4 regions of the Lactobacillus sp. ESL0261 genome follow, and region 2 is predicted to be linked to each of the others. Evidence: predicted binding sites of a transcription regulator. Region 2 holds the regulator's gene; each other region holds the start of a gene.
What was found. The regulator HrcA, encoded in region 2, represses chaperone genes, less so after heat shock. The targets are predictions, from matches to a motif close to TTAGCACTCNNNNNNNNNGAGTGCTAA.
Positions count from the first base shown of each region.

Region 1: the regulator HrcA is predicted to act here: its motif matches at 1,862-1,888, upstream of groES (co-chaperone GroES).
Region 3: the regulator HrcA is predicted to act here: its motif matches at 2,025-2,051, upstream of F5ESL0261_RS03130 (ATP-dependent Clp protease ATP-binding subunit).
Region 4: the regulator HrcA is predicted to act here: its motif matches at 1,888-1,914, upstream of F5ESL0261_RS08335 (Hsp20/alpha crystallin family protein).

Region 1 is NZ_REHN01000010.1:15,499-20,242, forward strand. It holds gene groL (chaperonin GroEL) at 1-1,512, opposite strand, end outside; gene groES (co-chaperone GroES) at 1,532-1,816, opposite strand; gene F5ESL0261_RS06900 (redox-sensing transcriptional repressor Rex) at 1,978-2,613, opposite strand; gene F5ESL0261_RS06905 (ABC-F family ATP-binding cassette domain-containing protein) at 2,891-4,744, shown strand, end outside.
Region 2 is NZ_REHN01000008.1:25,127-29,870, forward strand. It holds gene dnaK (molecular chaperone DnaK) at 1-1,372, opposite strand, end outside; gene grpE (nucleotide exchange factor GrpE) at 1,391-1,978, opposite strand; gene hrcA (heat-inducible transcriptional repressor HrcA) at 1,991-3,040, opposite strand; gene ribF (riboflavin biosynthesis protein RibF) at 3,173-4,105, opposite strand; gene truB (tRNA pseudouridine(55) synthase TruB) at 4,124-4,744, opposite strand, start outside.
Region 3 is NZ_REHN01000005.1:115,525-120,268, reverse strand. It holds gene ptsP (phosphoenolpyruvate--protein phosphotransferase) at 1-1,359, opposite strand, end outside; gene F5ESL0261_RS03140 (phosphocarrier protein HPr) at 1,359-1,625, opposite strand; gene F5ESL0261_RS03135 (hypothetical protein) at 1,739-1,921, opposite strand; gene F5ESL0261_RS03130 (ATP-dependent Clp protease ATP-binding subunit) at 2,092-4,287, shown strand; gene F5ESL0261_RS03125 (DUF1827 family protein) at 4,415-4,696, shown strand; gene F5ESL0261_RS03120 (peptide chain release factor 3) at 4,727-4,744, opposite strand, start outside.
Region 4 is NZ_REHN01000012.1:98,369-103,112, reverse strand. It holds gene F5ESL0261_RS08350 (C1 family peptidase) at 1-109, opposite strand, end outside; gene F5ESL0261_RS08345 (SHOCT domain-containing protein) at 202-300, opposite strand; gene F5ESL0261_RS08340 (PH domain-containing protein) at 297-812, opposite strand; gene F5ESL0261_RS08335 (Hsp20/alpha crystallin family protein) at 1,363-1,785, opposite strand; gene greA (transcription elongation factor GreA) at 1,994-2,455, shown strand; gene F5ESL0261_RS08325 (Y-family DNA polymerase) at 2,534-3,847, shown strand; gene F5ESL0261_RS08320 (hypothetical protein) at 3,840-4,196, shown strand; gene F5ESL0261_RS08315 (CPBP family intramembrane glutamic endopeptidase) at 4,285-4,744, shown strand, end outside.

The DNA of each region.
Region 1 (4,744 bases), on a different contig from region 2:
ATTTTGTAAAGCAGTACGGGTTACCTTGGTTGGGTCAATAATCCCGGCTTTAACCATGTTTTCCCATTTGCCATTAGCTGCGTTATAACCAACTTCGTTATCTTGACCTTCAAGTTTGTTCAAGATAACTGAACCGTCTTCACCAGCATTTTCAGCAATTTGACGAACTGGAGCAGTCAAAGCTTCTAAGACAATGTTAATTCCAGTTTGTTCATCAGCATTATCACCTTTAAGATCCTTAACAGCATCCTTAACGTCTACTAATGCAGTACCACCACCAGCAACATAACCTTCGTCAACGGCTGCACGAGTGGAGTTCAAAGCGTCTTCAATGCGGTATCTGCGTTCTTTCAATTCAGTTTCAGTAGCAGCACCAACATGAATAACGGCAACACCACCAGTTAATTTAGCCAGACGCTCTTGTAATTTCTTCTTATCAAAGTCAGAAGTAGTCTCTGCAATTTGTTTTCTAATGGAATCTTCACGATCTTTAATAGCTTCATCAGAACCAGAACCATCAACAATGGTAGTTGAGTCCTTAGTTACAGTAATGCGACGAGCTTGACCTAATTGATCAATCTTAGTGTCCTTTAACTCAAGACCTAAGTCCTCAGTAATAACTGTACCACCAGTTAAAGCTGCAATATCTTGCAGTTGTTCTTTACGACGGTCGCCAAAGCCAGGAGCCTTAACAGCAACAACGTTAAATGTACCACGAATCTTGTTCAAAACTAATGTTGGCAAAGCTTCACCAGAAACATCATCAGCAATGATCAAAAGTGATTTACCTTGTTGCACAATTTCTTGTAACAATGGCAAAATGTCCTGAATGTTAGAAATCTTCTTATCAGTGATTAAAATGTATGGATTGTCAAGATCTGCTTCCATCTTGTCATTATCAGTTACCATGTATTGTGAAAGGTAACCACGGTCAAATTGCATACCTTCAACTACTGATAATTCAGTTTCAATACCACGTGAATCTTCAATAGTGATCACACCATCATTACCAACTTTTTCCATGGCGTCAGCGATTAAATCACCAACTTCTTTTGAAGCTGAAGAAACTGAAGCAACTTGAGCAATTTGGTCTTTTGAAGAAACAGTATGACTAATCTTGTGTAATTCATTTACTACAGCTTTTGTGGCTTTTTCAATACCGCGGCGAACACCAACAGGATTAGCACCAGCGGTCACGTTCTTCATGCCTTCACGAATGATTGCTTGAGTCAAAACAACAGCAGTAGTTGTACCATCACCAGCAATGTCATTAGTTTTTTGTGCTGCTTCTGCAACTAACTTAGCACCCATATTCTCATAGTGGTCTTTTAATTCAATTGCCTTGGCAATTGTCACACCATCGTTAGTAATGTCTGGGTTGCCGTATGATTGCTCTAAAACAACATTTCTACCCTTAGGACCAATAGTTGCCTTAACAGTGTCAGCTAATTTATCAACGCCCTTTAATAGAGAACGTCTTGCTTTTTCTGAAAATTTAATTTCCTTTGCCATATTTTTCTGCGCTCCTTAATTACTTAACAATTGCTAAAATATCTTTTTCATGAAGGACTAAATACTTTTCGTCATCGTATTTGACATCAGTGCCTGAATATTTGTCATATAAAACAACGTCACCCTTTTTGACAGTCATAGGAATTTTACTGCCATTTTCGGCATAACTACCTTCACCAACAGCAACAACTTCACCTTCTGTTGGCTTTTGTTTAGCATTAGAAGCCAGGACGATTCCGCCTACAGTTTTCTCTTCTTCTTCTTTAACTTTAACGATCACGCGATCACCAATTGGTTGTAACACGTTTGTCCCTCCTAAAATTAAATTATTAATCTATTTTACGTGTCATTAGCACTCCTATTCATCAAGTGCTAACTTACATTTATGATAATAACCCCTTTTCATAAAAAATGCAAGAAAAAATTAGCACTTTGAGTAAAAAAGTGCTAATTGTATTTTTATACCTACTTTTTCTTATCTGAGTCAAGGAAGTAAATTAGAGTTTGTAATTCCGTTGCCAAATCAACGTTCTGGATTCTAATACCACTTGGAGCAGACAAACGAATTGGCGTGAAATTCATAATTCCTCGAATACCGGCTTCAACCATATCATCAGCAGTCTTTTGTGCTGTCGTGGAAGGAACGGTCAAAATTGCAATAGAAATCTGTTGGTCACTAAGCTGTTTTTTTAGTTCACTCATGTCATAAACAGGCACGCCACTGAGAATCTTGCCTGTAATTTTATCATCTATATCAAAAGCACATGAAATACGAATATTGTTTGTACGTTTGAAATTATAGTTTAATAACGCATGGCCTAAATTACCAACGCCAACCAGGGCAACATTTGTTAAGGTATCTTGATTTAAAATCTTTTTAAAAAAGGAAAGCAAACTTTTTACATCATAACCATAACCACGTTTTCCCAATGCACCAAAGTATGAAAAATCACGTCTGATTGAAGCACTATCTACTTGAACAGCCTCAGATAATTCAGTTGAGGATACCTTTTCTTTACCAGCCTCATTTAAAATTATCAGGTAGCGGTAATATAGCGGCAATCTTTTAGCCGTAGCCGTGGGTATTTTGATTTTTTCCATTTAAAAAGCCTCCAACTTGATTAAGAATATATTTTGTTTTGTGAATTTTTCAGCAATTACTACTATTTTATCTATAAATTTGCGCCATTTGCAAACATTTTTTTCACAATCTATCAAATTTTAGCATAATAGTAACAGGTTTGATAATAGAAATTTAATTTTTTACTCTTTTAATTAAAAAATGCTTCTTTTTTACATTTATTTCCTATATTTATCAATCAAACTCTCCCACAAGAATTTTGCTACGTATGCTAAAATGGTTTCTAGGTGAAAAATTATGATAATTGCTCAAGGGCACGATTTAAAAAAACAATTCGGTGCCAACACATTATTTAAAAATGTCAATTTTTCAATTGACTCAAATGCAAGAATAGGTCTCATTGGACCCAATGGTGTCGGTAAAACGACATTGCTTAAGATTATGACCGGCGAAGAAGAAGCCACACATGGCGACTTTACCATCAATAAAAATATAGATGTCGGCTATATTGCTCAAGAAAATGATTTAAATGAAAATAAAACTATTTGGGATGAAATGTTGTCTGTTTTTACCCCTTTAATTAATATGGGTAAAAAGATAAGGGATTTACAAGAAGAAATGTCTGCAAATCCGCAAAAAAAGGATCTGCTAAAACAATATGACCAATTGCAATACAGCTTCGAACAACAGGGAGGATACACCTACCAGGCCGATATCAAGAGTGTTTTAAATGGCTTTAATTTTCCTGAAGCAACTTGGACTAAAAAGGTTGGCAGCCTTTCCGGTGGAGAAAAAACACGGCTCTCTTTTGTCAAGTTATTATTACGCAAACCCCCGTTATTATTACTTGATGAACCTACCAACTATCTTGATTTAGACACATTAGACTGGCTTGAAAATTACCTTAAAAACTATTCTGGTGCCATTTTGGTAGTTTCTCACGACCAATATTTTTTGGATAATTTAGCAACGCAGATTTTTGAATTACAATTTGGCAAATTAACTGTGTTTAAAGGAAATTATTCTGCCTACGTCGCTGAACGTCAATTACGTGACCGTCAACAAGAAGAAGCATACGAAAAGCAGCAAGAAAAAATCAAAAAAGACGAAGAATTTATTCAAAAAAATATTGTTAGAGCCAAAACTACCAAACGAGCACAAAGCCGCCGCAAGCAATTGGAGAAAATGGAAAGAATTAATCCGCCAAAACGCAAAAGCAAAGTACGCATTAATTTCCAAAGCGAGCGGCCATCTGGTAAAGAAGTGCTAATTTTACGTGATTTAACTATTGGCTATCCCACAAAAACAATGGTTCACGGTATTTCTCTGCAAGTAAATAAAGGCGATCGCGTGGCCGTTATTGGTCAAAATGGTATTGGTAAATCAACTTTACTCAAAACCGTGATGAAGGAGTTAAAGCCGAAAAAAGGTTCAATTAAATATGGAGCATCCCTTGATATCGGCTATTATGATCAGGAACTTCAGGGACTTGATCCAACTAAAACGGTAATCGATACAGTTTGGGACCGGCACAAAACAATGCCTGAAAAAGATGTGAGGTCGATTTTAGCCAGTTTTTTGTTTACGGCAAAAGATATTGATAAAACTGTCGGGCAACTTTCAGGTGGTCAAAAGGCCAGATTAACATTAACTGTTTTGTCACTAGAACATAATAACTTTCTGCTGATGGACGAACCTACTAACCACTTGGATCTTGAAGCTAAGGAAGTTTTAGAACAGGCGCTACAGAACTATGATGGTACTTTACTTTTTGTTTCTCACGACCGCTATTTTATCAATCAGTTAGCAAATAAAATTGTAGAAATTAAAAACGGTATTGCTCAAGTATATGAGGGTGATTATAGCTATTATTTAGATGAAAAGAATAAGCAAGACTCAGCCTCAAAAAATGAATCATCCGAGAATAGAGAAATAGTAGAACCTGAGCAAAATAAAAATAAATTGTCCTATCAGGAGCAAAAGTTGCGCGATTCACAAAAGCGTAAATTGCAAAGAGAAGTTGAAAATACCGAAAATAAAATTGAAAAACTGGAAAAAGAACAAAAAGATATTCAATCTCAAATGGCTGATCCAGCAATTGCTACTAATTTTGACAAATTAGGTCCCTTGCAAGAACAGCTTAACGCTGTA
Region 2 (4,744 bases):
AAACATTAACGATGCCGTTTTTGTCAATATCGAATGTAACTTGAATTTGAGGAACACCACGTGGAGCGGCAGGAATGTCTGTTAGTTCAAAACGACCTAATGTTTTATCGTCAGCAGCCATTGGGCGCTCCCCTTGCAAAACGTGAACATCAACAGCCGGTTGATTGTCTGCAGCAGTAGAGAAAATTTGACTCTTTGAAGTTGGAATTGTCGTATTCTTTTCAATTAACTTAGTAAATACGCCACCCATGGTCTCAATACCTAAAGAAAGAGGAGTGACATCAAGTAAAACTACGTCCTTAACATCACCAGAAATAACTCCACCTTGAATTGCTGCACCTAAAGCAACAGCTTCATCGGGGTTAATTGAGTGATCAGGCTCTTTACCAGCCCACTTCTTAACTGCATCCTGAACAGCAGGAATACGGGTTGAACCACCATTCAAAATAACTTTATCAATGTCATTAACTGTTAATTCAGCATCTTTCAATGCATTGTCAAATGGAATCTTTGTCTTATCAACTAAATCAGCAGTTAATTCGTCAAATTTCGCTCTAGTTAAATCAGCTTCCAAATGTAATGGTCCAGATTCACCAGCAGAAATAAATGGTAATGAAATATGAGTTGAAGACACACCAGACAAATCTTTCTTAGCTTTTTCAGCGGCATCCTTTAACCTTTGTAAAGCCATTTTATCTTTAGAAAGGTCAACACCATTTTCATCTTTAAAGTTCTTGATCAGCCAATCAATAATTTTATTATCGAAGTCATCGCCACCAAGGTGAGTATCACCGTTAGTTGAAAGTACTTGGAAGACTCCGTCACCTAATTGCAAAACAGAAACATCAAAGGTACCACCACCAAGGTCATAAACCAGAACTTTTTCATCTTCAGCATCTTTATCAAGGCCATATGCAAGTGAAGATGCAGTTGGTTCGTTAATTATTCTCTTAACGTCTAAGCCTGCAATTTTACCGGCATCCTTAGTAGCTTGACGCTGAGCATCGTTAAAGTATGCAGGAACTGTAATGACTGCTTCAGTAACCTTTTCACCAAGATAATCTTCAGAGAATTTCTTGATATATTGTAAAATCATGGCAGAAATTTCTTGAGGAGTGTATGCTTTATCACCAATCTTGACCTTATAATCAGCTTCACCCATATGACGCTTAATTGAAGAAATAGTATTAGGATTAGTAATAGCCTGTCTCTTTGCGACTTCACCGACTTGAATTTCTCCATCCTTGAAAGCAACTACTGAAGGTGTAGTACGGTTTCCTTCTGGATTGGTAATAATTTTTGGCTCTTTTCCTTCAAGAACAGCAACTGCCGAGTTGGTAGTTCCGAGGTCAATTCCGATAACTTTTGACATTGATATGCTTCCTTTCAATTATTGTGCTACAACAACCATCGCTGGTCTTAAAGTACGATCTTTGTACAAGTATCCTTTTTGCAAAACCCGCACAACATGATCTTTTTGATCTTCATTTTCAGCTTCAACTGTTTGGACAGCTTGGTGTAAATTAGGATCAAACTTTTCACCTTCAGCAGTGATTTCACTGATTCCATGATCTTTCATGGCTTTAACCAGAGAATCAAGTGTCATTTGCACTCCCTTTTTAAGCTGCTTTGATGCTTCATCATCAACCTTTGTTGCCAAAGCTCTTTCTAAATTATCCATTGCTGGCAAAACATCTTTAGCTAAAGATTGTGATTCATATTTAATAAGTTGCGCTCTTTCATTATTGTAGCGATTTTGCATATTTTGCATTTCAGCTTGACTGCGCAAGTACTTATCTTCTAAATCATCTTTTTCTTTTTGCAACTGGGTCAAATTGTGTTGCAGTTTGCTTTCCAAAGGTTCGGACTTCTTTTTTTCGTTAGCCTTAGCTTGAGAATGCTTTTTAACTTCTTTTGATTCAGTTGATTCTTTTTGCTCTTTTTTTGAATTTTTACTGTTAATTTCTTCTTTACTCACGGCTAACCTCCTTTATTTAAATCTACCATAATAATCAAGCAACTTTTTAGATAGCTCATTTCTGAAATATTCAAGCAATCCTATCACTTGAGAATACGGCATATTATCAGGGCCAAGTAAAGCAATTATGCCCTTTCCGTGAGGACCAACGCTGTACTCTGCCGTAAGCAGACTATAATCCTTTAACAAATCATTTGATAACTCAGACCCTAGACTTACCCGAACTGGATATCTGTCACTTTTTAAGTTTTGCCTGTTATCCAAAATACTAGAAATTAAGTCATTATGCTCAATCATTTCATATAATGACCGCAAATTAGAAACGTCACTCAAAGAAATATTATTGAGCAAATTAATCTGACCATCGACATACATTTGCTCGCTGGCAGCATCACTGATCACATCTTCAACTAAATCTATTAATTCAGACACATGAGCAGCTTTAAGCTTTTGTCCTAAAGTCTTCTTAAGAAACTCAGGTGTAACCTGATCTAGCGACTTTCCTACTAATTCATCGTTAATCATACGAACGGCACGTTCAATGTCATCACCATGAATATTGTATGGTAAGTTATAAACCTGGTCATGAACATCGCCATCACTGGTACCAAGAATAGCCATAATCTGTCTGCCAAATAAAGGTACTATACGAAATCCGGTAATAGTTAAATCACTATTCTCAGGCCCCTCCGCAAATGCAGTGTAATTTGTTAGGTCAGATAAGATCTTAACAGCTTCCTGTACGATGTCGTTAACTTGATGAAACGGCTGATCAAGCTGATTAATAATTCTTTTATAAACAGAAGATGAAATCTGTAAAGGCTCAACTAAATTGTCAAGATAGTAACGGTAGCCTTCTGTTGAAGGTACTCGACCACTTGACAAATGAGTTTTTTCAATCAAGCCTTTTTCTTCTAAAACCGCCATTTCGTTACGAATAGTTGCACTTGAAACTTTAATAGGTAACTGATTCATGACTGTTTTAGACCCAACAGGATCATGTGTCTGCGTAAAATCATTGATAATTGTTTTTAAAATTAATTCTTGACGTTCGGTCAACATAAATATCGCCCTCACTTTTAGCACTCAAACTTATTAGGTGCTAACAATTAATATGATACTAGCTTTTAGCAGAATGTCAAGTTGAGTGCTAACTTTTTTACAAAAAAACGCTTATCCCCTTTAAAATTGAAATTAACCAATGCCGGCAAAATAAGCTTTGATTTCTGCCTCATCACCACTCATTTGTTTTTTTAATTCTTTTAAGTTATCAAATTTAATTTCGCCACGAGTATACTTATACCATTTAATTACCATTTCTTCATCATAGGCTTCTTGATTAAATCCAAATAAATTCGATTCAATATAAAGCTTTTTACCCTCATTAACAGTTACGTTATAACCCACGCTTGTCATTGAGTCATACCACTTGCCTTTAATCTTGGTTTTAGTAGCGTATACTCCAATTTTAGGAACCACCTTGTCTTGAGACCAAACTAGATTTGCTGTAGGAAAACCCAGTTTATGGCCATTACGTAAACCGTGCCCGACCTTACCGGACATGACATACGGAAACCCTAATAATTTAGCTGCCAATTCCATATTTCCACTGGTAATGGCCCTTTTTATTTCCGTAGAGCCAATTTTTTGGCCATCATAAGACTGTTTTGGAACATCAATAATAGCAAATCTTCCCTTAGCAAACTTAGGGAAATTTTTCATATTGGCAATCTCTTTGGGACCATAAGTGTAGTCAAAGCCGGCTACAACTGTATCAGCATTTAATTTAACAATAATTTTATCTACAAATTCCTGTGCAGTCAGTTTGCTAAATGCCTCATTAAAATGCATCACAAGCAAAAAATCAACTTTTAGTTCCTGCATCTTATAAGCTTTTTCAGACAATGTATCTATATAGCTGACTTCTTTATTTTGATAAATTTCTTTAGGATGTCGATCAAATGTCATTACTACTAATGGTAAATGCTTTTGAATTGCTTTTTCTTTTGCGATTTTGATTAATTCCTGATGACCACGATGAACACCGTCAAAGAATCCTAAAGCAAGGATTATCTTTTGTGGAATAATATTTTCCTTAAACGGGTATGTTAAATGGATAATTTCCATAATAAAACCTTCATTCACTCATTCATTTTGTAAAAGCATTAAATAAGGGCGATACATGGTACCATCTTTTTGATAAATTGCCTTAACTCTATTATTGTATCGTAATGCCACTTTTTTTGCATTCGTTTTCAAAGAAATCGTTGCTCCATTTTTAACTTTGGCCCACAGATCTGTATCAATATCCTCATGAGCATAATTAGTAAAAAAAGAGTCAATTGGTTGAAGTAATTCATTTACCATATCTGGATTTTCTGAAATTTCATTCAATTTAACAGCTTGATCTATATCAAAGCCTGAACTAGAAGTGCGCCGCAAATTTTTCATTACTGCCGGCACACCAAGGTTTGTTCCCAAATCATTTATTAAAGAGCGAACATAGGTTCCTTTGCTGCATTCAATTTTAAAATCAAAAGCTTCTTGACCATTTTCTTTATCAAAAACAGGTTCATTTGTAAGATCGTAAGAAAAAACTTCAACCCGTCTTTTTGGCCTTTCAACTTTAATACCTGCTCGCGCATATTCATATAAATGCTTGCCATTTACTCGGACGGCCGAATAAATAGGTGGTACCTGTTCTATACTGCCCACAAACTCTTGCATAGCTTTTTGAATTTGATGGTGTTTAATTTTACTAGTTAT
Region 3 (4,744 bases), on a different contig from region 2:
AATTGAGAAGAAATCAACTTCTTTTGCAAGTTGGTCGGCTAAAACGGCAGCAGCTGGAACCTCAATCATCATTCCGACTTCCAAATCAGAACCGATCTTAACTCCCTTTTCAACTAACTTGTCTTTTTCTTCACTTAAAATCGCTTTAGCTTTGCGTAATTCATTTATGGTACCAATCATTGGGAACATGATGCCCAACTTACCGTAAGCAGATGCACGTAACAAAGCACGAAGCTGAGTACGGAAAATTTCTTCATTTTGCAGTGATAGCCTAATTGCACGCACTCCCAAAAACGGGTTCATTTCTTCTGGCAAGTCCCAGTAGTCAAGGTGCTTGTCACCACCAATATCCATGGTTCTAATAATAACCTGCTTGCCATGCATGTCTTCAATGACTTCTTTATAGGCTTCAAACTGTTCATCCTCTGTTGGAAAGTCTTTTGAGTCCATGTACAAGAATTCAGTTCTATAAAGGCCTACAGCCTCAGCACCATTGTCATTCACACCTGGCATATCATTTGGAGTACCAATATTTGCTGCAATTGTGAATTTTTTACCATCCGCAGTTACTGAAGGTTCATCCTTTAACTTTTCCCATTCAGCTTTTTGCTTCAAGAAATCAGCACTCTTTTGCTTATAGTCTGCAATTTCGCTGTCCGTCGGCTTAACGACAACATCACCGCTAAGACCATCAACAGCAAGAGTATCACCATTTTGAACGTCTTTTGTGATTGAGTCAGTACCAACAACAGCTGGTAATTCAAGAGAACGAGCCATAATAGCAGAGTGAGCAGTCCTACCACCAATGTCAGTTACAAAGCCCTTAACAAACTTCTTGTTTAATTGAGCAGTGTCACTTGGAGTTAAGTCATGAGCTACCACAATTACCTCGTGATCAATTGATGCAGGATTAGGCAACTCTTTACCCAGTAAATGAGCCATAATTCTCTTAGAAACGTCTCGTACATCAGCTGCACGTTGCTGCATGTATTCGTTATCAGTCATGCCTTCAAAAATTGTAATGAACTTTTGAGCAGTTTCATCAAGTGCAGCTTCACTGTTAATTTTTTGCTCTTTGATTTCATTTTCGATGGCACCAGTAAATTCAGGATCGTTTAAAATCATCAGATGAGCTTCAAAGACTTGAGCTTCATCTTCACCTAAACTCTTCTTTGCGCTATCACGGATTTTTTCAACTTCAGCAGTTGATACTGAAATTGCCTTCTTATACCGTGCTAATTCACTTTCAACATCGCTAACTGTAGTTTTTGAAAATGAAAGATCAGGTTCAACCAAGAGATAGGCTGGTGCTACAGCAATACCATCACTTGCAGCAATTCCTTTTAATGTCTTGGTCATTATTCAGCTAAACCCTCTTTTTTCATTGTTTCAGAAATAGCGTTAATTGCGTCTTTTTCATCATCACCATCAGCACTGATCGTAACATCAGCATTTTTACCAACTCCGAGTGACATAACACCCATGATTGATTTCAAGTTAACTGATTTACCGTTGTATTCCAAGTTGATATCTGAACCAAACTTAGAAGCAGCTTGTACTAGCAATGTAGCTGGACGAGCATGAATACCTGTTTCTGCAACAACATGAAAATCGCGTTTTTCCATTATATATATCTCCTTTTAATTCAAAAAATCAAAACGGTAATAAATACCTATTCGCTTACTTAGACTATCATTTTTTTGTGAATTAGACAACATAAATGTAACAGTTTACATCACTAAACTCCAGTCTTAGACTGCGAATAAATTATTTTACCACCCCGCAAGGCCTTTCCCGTTATGTTTTGCCTCTTACCAAAAGACCTTAATGCAGATTGAAATTCAAAAGCATCTTTAGGGTCAACTTCATAATGATCTAGTTCACCATCTGCCAACTGCTCAAGAATTTTTTGATAATCCAAATTTACCACCGCTTTTATCCTATATTAATTCAGCAACATTTTTGATTTTGCCTACATGTATTTTAGCATATTTAACGTACTTACAAATAATAAGATCCAAGTTTTAGCACTTGATTATTCCGAGTGCTAATTATATAATTTAGTAAACTGATATGAAAGGCGGTAATACAATGCTTTGTCAAAACTGTCAAAAACGACCAGCTTCCATTCACTTATTTGCAAAAGTTAATGGACAAAGTCGCGAAATTAATTTATGCGGACAATGTTATCAACAACTTAAACAACAAGGAAATATTAATATGAATAATGACAATAATGGCTTCTTTGGTGATTTCAGCGACCTGTTTAACTATAATGGCAATGCTGGAAATCCGGGAGATCCGAGAATGAATAATGGTGGACCTGGCAATGGTAATAATGGTGCCGGAGGTAGTCGTTCACTTTTAGATCAATATGGTACAGATCTAACTGCATTAGCAAGAAAGGGCAAGATTGACCCAGTCATTGGGCGTGACAAAGAAATTGCCCGCGTCATTGAGATTTTAAATCGCAGAACAAAAAATAACCCAGTTTTAATTGGTGAAGCCGGAGTGGGTAAAACTGCTGTGGTTGAAGGCTTAGCTCAGCAAATTGTTGATGGCTCGGTTCCTGCCAAATTACAAGATAAAAGAATAATATCATTAAACGTAGTTTCTTTAGTGCAAGGTACAGGTATTCGTGGCCAATTTGAGCAACGTATGCAGCAACTTCTTAAAGAAGTGGAAAATCACGATGATATTATTCTCTTTATTGATGAGATTCACGAAATAGTCGGCGCAGGCAATGCTGAGGGCGGAATGGATGCAGGCAATATTATTAAACCTGCTCTTGCCCGTGGTGATTTGCAATTAGTTGGTGCGACAACTTTAAAGGAATATCGTGAAATTGAAAAAGATTCTGCTTTAGCAAGACGTTTCCAACCCGTTGACGTTAAAGAGCCTTCGGTTAAAGAAACTATCCAGATCTTAAAGGGTATTCAAAAGCGTTATGAAGACTATCATCATGTACATTATACTGATGATGCCATAAAAGCTGCTGCTGAATTATCCGAGCGTTATATCCAGGACAGATTTTTACCTGATAAAGCTATCGATTTGCTTGATGAAGCAGGTTCACGCATGAATCTGACAATTCCTTACGTTGATAAAGATAAAATGAAGGAACGGATTGATGCAGCACAAAAATTAAAACAAGAATCTTTAAAGAACGAAGACTATGAAAAAGCAGCATACTACCGCGATCAAATTGAAAAATATAATAAGATGAAGGATCAAAAAGTAGATCCAGATAAATCTCCTATTATTACCAGCAAGATTATGAATAAGATTGTTGAAGAAAAAACTGGCATTCCTGTTGGCGATTTGCAAAAGCAGGAAGAAAACCAGCTGCAAAATCTGGCACCAAATCTGAAAGCTCACGTCATTGGTCAAGACAAGGCTGTTGATAAACTGGCTCGGGCAATCAGGCGTAACAGAATTGGCTTTAACAAATCTGGTCGTCCGATAGGCTCCTTCCTATTTGTTGGACCAACTGGAGTCGGTAAAACTGAACTAGCTAAACAGTTAGCAAGACAAATGTTTGGTTCAGAGAATGCTTTGATTCGTTTTGATATGTCAGAATATATGGAATCATATTCAGTGTCTAAACTTATTGGGTCTGCACCTGGTTATGTAGGTTATGAAGAAGCTGGTCAATTGACTGAACGAGTTAGAAGACACCCATACAGTTTGATATTGCTTGATGAGATTGAAAAGGCTGACCCAGCTGTTATGAATCTATTTTTACAAATCCTTGATGATGGTCGTTTGACCGATTCTCAAGGTAGAACTGTATCATTCAAAGACACAATTATTATCATGACCTCTAATGCTGGTCAGGGCATTAAAAATACCAGTGTTGGTTTCGCAGCTGAAAATTCTAAGGATAAGCCGGACTCTGCCAGAAGTTCAATGAGTCAATTCTTCAAACCAGAATTTTTAAACCGTTTAGATGATGTAATTGAATTCAATGAATTAACTAAAGATGATCTGATTAAGATTGTTAATTTGATGCTTGACGAAGTAAACAATATGGTTAAAAATCAGGGCTTACAGATTACTGTTAGCGACGATGCCAAGAAAAAACTTGTTGAAGAAGGCTATAATCCCGCTATGGGAGCAAGACCTTTGCGCAGAACTATTCAGGAAGAAATTGAAGATAAAGTTGCTGACTATAAGCTTGACCACCCTGCAGCAAAGAACTTACTAGCAAATGTTTCTGACAACAAAATTGTCATAAGCGAAAGTGAAAATGTTGTCGACTCAGCAAACAGCAGTGATAATTACTAACTAAGTCAATTCCTATTAAGCATGATTATTGTAAATTATGATAATCATGCTTTTTACTAAAGAAAAAAGTTTAGATTAGTTGTATACTAAAATAAAAAAGAGCTACTAGAAGAAACGGGTGAAATCCATGCATTTAATAGATGTAACCAATAGTTATAAGGACCTAGTTCATAGTCAACTAAATACGACTAACGTAAATTACGTCAAAGTTTACTCTCTAGGCAATACTTCCGTTATCTACACCGAAAGTGATAAAGCGATCGGAATTATCTTGGAAAACCACAATCGCCGTGTACGCAAGGACGAGACAGATTTTGTCATTAAAAGACTTATTCAGGAAAAAGATCCTATATACAAGTTGACAATTGATGAAAGCCAACATGTAATTGAAATCCATATCGATAAATAAAAAAAGCTGGTTTAAAAACCAGCTTTTTTGTTATAATTTTTCGGTTAA
Region 4 (4,744 bases), on a different contig from region 2:
CAAGAACACCGCTTTTTTGAGCAGCTCGTGCAACAACTTGATTTTGCGGTTTTTCATTAAAGTTTTCCGCAAACTTTTCCAGTTCTTGGACAGTTAATTTATGAGCCATGAAATATATTCTCCTTTTTTAATCTATTTTTAAATTACTTTATATTTTAAGCTAAAAGAAAAGCGAGTTCAATAGCTGAACCCACTTTGGCTTTATAATCCTAAAATTTGCTTCTTCTTAGCCGAAAATTCTTCTTCAGTCAATATTCCCTCATCAACTAACTCTTTTAATTGCTTTAACTCTGCAATCATATCTTGAGTATTTTCTGTTGTATTTTGTACTGGGCACTTTGAATACTTTGTTGATAATTTTTCGACCTGCTTTTAATAGTATCTGCTAAAATTGGTGCAGCAGTTTTATCTAAATCGTTAAGAAAAATATTTGTTGCTCCATTAGTTATTTGAATGTCAGATAAGAAAAGTCGCGTTTTTATTGATACACCATTAATCATATTAAGTGGTATATCTGTAAAATCTCCCCCAATAAACATGTTCTTATTAATTATCATTACACGCATGTTTGTACAAATTATCAGTGCAGTATGATTATCGTAATTGCCACTAGCTGCATACTGGATACTCTCACCGCCTGCGATATCAATATTATCTGACAGGGCTCTTAATTCTTTATTGTTAAACCAAAAATCAAAAACTTTCTTATCAATTAATTGTTTTTTAATTTCATCTGGTATGTTCAATTTATTTATTTTTTTAGCAGCACTCGAAGCTCGATTTTCTATGTATATGTCATTATTTTTGCTCAATTTATACTCCTCCTAAGGAAAACTTGCCCTAGGTTTAACGTCACTGGCTGTGGTGGACTGGGCAGCTATTATTTGAGGTTAATAACTAATAATCTTGAAATTGGGAAAAGAAGAGAAGAAAGAGTTAAGCCTAAACTTTAGCAGTCCTAGTATTAACAATGACAAAGGTGCAAAATTTTAAATATTAAATTTTACTAATATTATTAGATTAAAACTATTGCAAATAGATATCAATTGTCTTTGCGAATTTTAAATACTGCATAAAAGAATCTATAGAAGGAAGTACGTGCAAAAATAATATTTAAAATAACAGGTTCTGTTAATAATCCTGGAATTTTAAATGAAACATAGTCTCAAAACTTTACTACTAAATCTGCTGCTAAAGAAAAATCTAAAAAGCAGCTGGAAACAAAATAAGCCATCCCGACTTTGATCAGGATGGCTTATTTTGGTGCTTCTGATATGTTTTATTTTAAAAACAGTTCAGACAAATTTAAATAGACTTTCTGCTATTTCAGTGAGTTAATATACTTTGATAATTTGAAGACAATTAGTCAATTTGGATTGAGTTATCGCTTGCGCCAGCTTGTTGCTTTGGCAGGGTAATTGTCAATACACCGTTATCGTATTTGGCATGAATATCACTTGCAACTACGTTTGGTAATCTGAAGCTGCGTGAAATGTGACCTTCACTTCTTTCACGGTGAATAATGCTGTTATCCTTGGACATATCTTTAAATGACTTTCTTGAACCTGATACACTTAAAATACCATTATTGTAATTTAGGTGAATTTTATCCTTGTCCATTCCAGGCATGTCAACTTTGATTACATATTCTTTGTCGTTTTCAACAACATCTGATTGCATTAATTTTGCTACTTCGTTATCATCGAAAAATTTTCTTGGAAGATCAAACCAATCGTTCATCGCATCGAATAAATCATTGTGCCGATTCATCATATCATTTGCCATAGTAAAAAACTTCCTTTCAAAATTTATATATTTGTAACAGAAGACTTTCATTTCTTCCTTACAATTATTATTATAGTATGCAGATTCATAAAAAGGAAATATTTAGCACTATTATTTTTAGAGTGCTAATTTATAAAAATTAGAACCTCCATAACAGTAATTATAGCTTGTGGATAATATTGAAAAGAAAAAATTAGGAGAGAATATTTTGGTTTATTATCAAAAAATGACGCCTCAAGGCTATCAAAAAATTAAAGATGAAATTGCTGATTTGAAAAAGGATAGACCTAGAAAAATTAAAATTTTGCAGGAAGCACGCTCCTTGGGTGACTTGTCTGAAAATACCGAATATACAGAGGCAAAACGTGATTTAGGACACCTTCAGAGTCGTTTGCGTTATTTGGAAAAGCAGTTGAAATATGCAGAAATTGTTGAAAAAACAGCTGACGGCAAGGTAGATCTGGGCAAAACGGTTACATTAAAATTTGGTGATGATGCAGAAACTGAGATTTACCAAGTTGTTGGCCGAATGGAGGCAGATATCAGTGCTGGTAAAATAGCTTTCGACTCGCCATTAGGTCAGGCTATCATGAAAAAGAAAGTTGGCAAAACTGTTAAAGTGGAGGCTCCGGCAGGGGAATATCAGGTAACGATTGAAGCAATTGAATAATTTTTCACTTGATTATTCGAACTGGTGTTTGTATAATTTATTTTAGCGAACATGAGTTTGCATTAGGAAGTGAAAGCAATGTATGATTATCGTTATGAGCCCCATCGTTTAATTTTTATGATTGATAACAAATCATTTTTTGCCAGTTGTGAGGCACTTCAATTAGGTCTAAACCCAATGAAAGCTGTGTTAGCAGTTGTTTCGCATCAGCCACATACAAATTATGGCTCGGGGCTAATTATGGCAGCCTCACCTTTAGCAAAGAAAAAATATGGGTTAACTAATGTTATGCGGGTACGTGATTTACCTACGAAAAAAGAAGCGCCAGACCTTATTTTGGCAGACCCACATATGAATTTGTATATTAAACGTAGCATGCAGGTATTGAAAATTTTTCAGAAATATGCATCAGATGAAGATATCCATGTTTACTCAATTGATGAAAGTATGATTGATATGACCAAGTCTTGGCGTTTGTTTGGGGATGATCCTTATCTGGTTGCTCGCAAAATTCAGGTAGAAATAAAAAATAAGATTGGTCTTTATACTACTTGCGGAATAGGAGAAAATCCCCTGCTAGCTAAACTGGCAATGGACATTTCTGCTAAACATCGGTGTTCGATGATTGATTATTGGCATTATATTGATGTACCCGATACAATTTGGCAAATTAAAGATATGGAAGAAGTTTGGGGGATTGGCAAAAGAATAGCTGCACGTTTGCGCCGCCTGCATATTAACAATATGTATGAATTGGCTCATACTGATCCAGCAATTTTAAAAAATGAGTTTGGCGTGATTGGCGAACAGCTATTTGCGATTAGCTGGGGAGTTGATCGTAGCATTATTAGTGAAAAATATTTTCCCATAATGAAAAATTACGGCAATTCACAGATTTTAAACCGTGATTATACGAATCAGCGAGAAATAGAAATAGTTTTACGTGAAATAGGCGAGCAGGTGGGTGCCAGAATAAGGGCACACCGTTTACAAGCAGGCTGTATCAGCTTGTTTGTTGGCTTTTCTAAGTACGAACAAGATGGCAGTCGTAAGGGCTTTAATGTGCAGCAAAAAATTTGCCCTACTAATGATAATGATTTATTAGTTGAAGAAATACTGGCTCTTTTCCGTAAAAACTGGCATGGAGAAACGGTCCGAGCCTTAGGAGTCAATTGTAGTCGCTTAGAACCTGATAATTGCCAGCAATTAACTTTTTTTGTTTCGGCCACTGAACAGATAAAAAAACGTACTATAAATATAACTGTTGACAAAATCAGAAAAAAATATGGTTTTACCAGTTTAGTCAAAGCCTCAAGTTTGTCTAAGGGCGCTACGGCAATAAGGCGCAGCAGTTTAGTTGGTGGACATAATGGTGGAAATGCATATGAATGATTTTGATAAAGTAGTTCAAGACTTTTTTAAGAATTACCAAGATCGCAAAATGAAAAAGTGGCAGGGTTTCTTTTTGAGCGATCATACTATGGCAATTAATAAAGATAAGCAAAAGCGCAGCGTGAAGCATCCCGTTAAAGATACTATGAGTATAGAAGAAATAAGCTTGCAGCTGCTCAAAGCATATGGCAATCACCGCATGGTACATCTGCAGGTTAAAGTTATGAACAGCGATAATCAATTACCAGCTGATATTTGCGGCTTTGTCAATGGTTATAGTGAAGACGGCATTATTGTTGACGGACAAAAAATTGCTTTAGAAGATATAAATAATATCAGTGTAGATTAAGAAAAATTACCTTGATATTTTATATAGATATCTTTTTTTGCTATAATATGGAACTTGTAAGGTACATAATAGTATAGAGGTAATTTTTGTGAATACACCAGCATCAAGGCAAGGCAATATCATACGCTATCTTATTTATTTCATTAGCTATTTGATGGTTGCCGGGGTGATTAAGTTAGTTACTGCTAATTCACCAATTCATATTTGGGATCTAATTTTATTTGCAACTATCTCATTAATGGTTTCACTGTTTTTTATTTATCGCTTTAATAGGGAACAACGCTTTTTTGACCGTAGTTTCGCGGGATCTTGGCTTAGCAATTTTGGCTTGATCGTTGGTTTGACTGCTGTGGTAACAGCATTGCGTATCAGTGTTTCCTGGTTGCAATCCTACGGCAGACTTAAATTATATAATTTTCAAATTGCATATTTGCATCATGAAACAACAATAACTTACTGGTTTTTAGTAGTTGCAATTGGTATCGTTTTACCAATACTACAAGAATTTTTAATTACCGGCTTTTTATTCAATTATGCTTTTAGGAGCA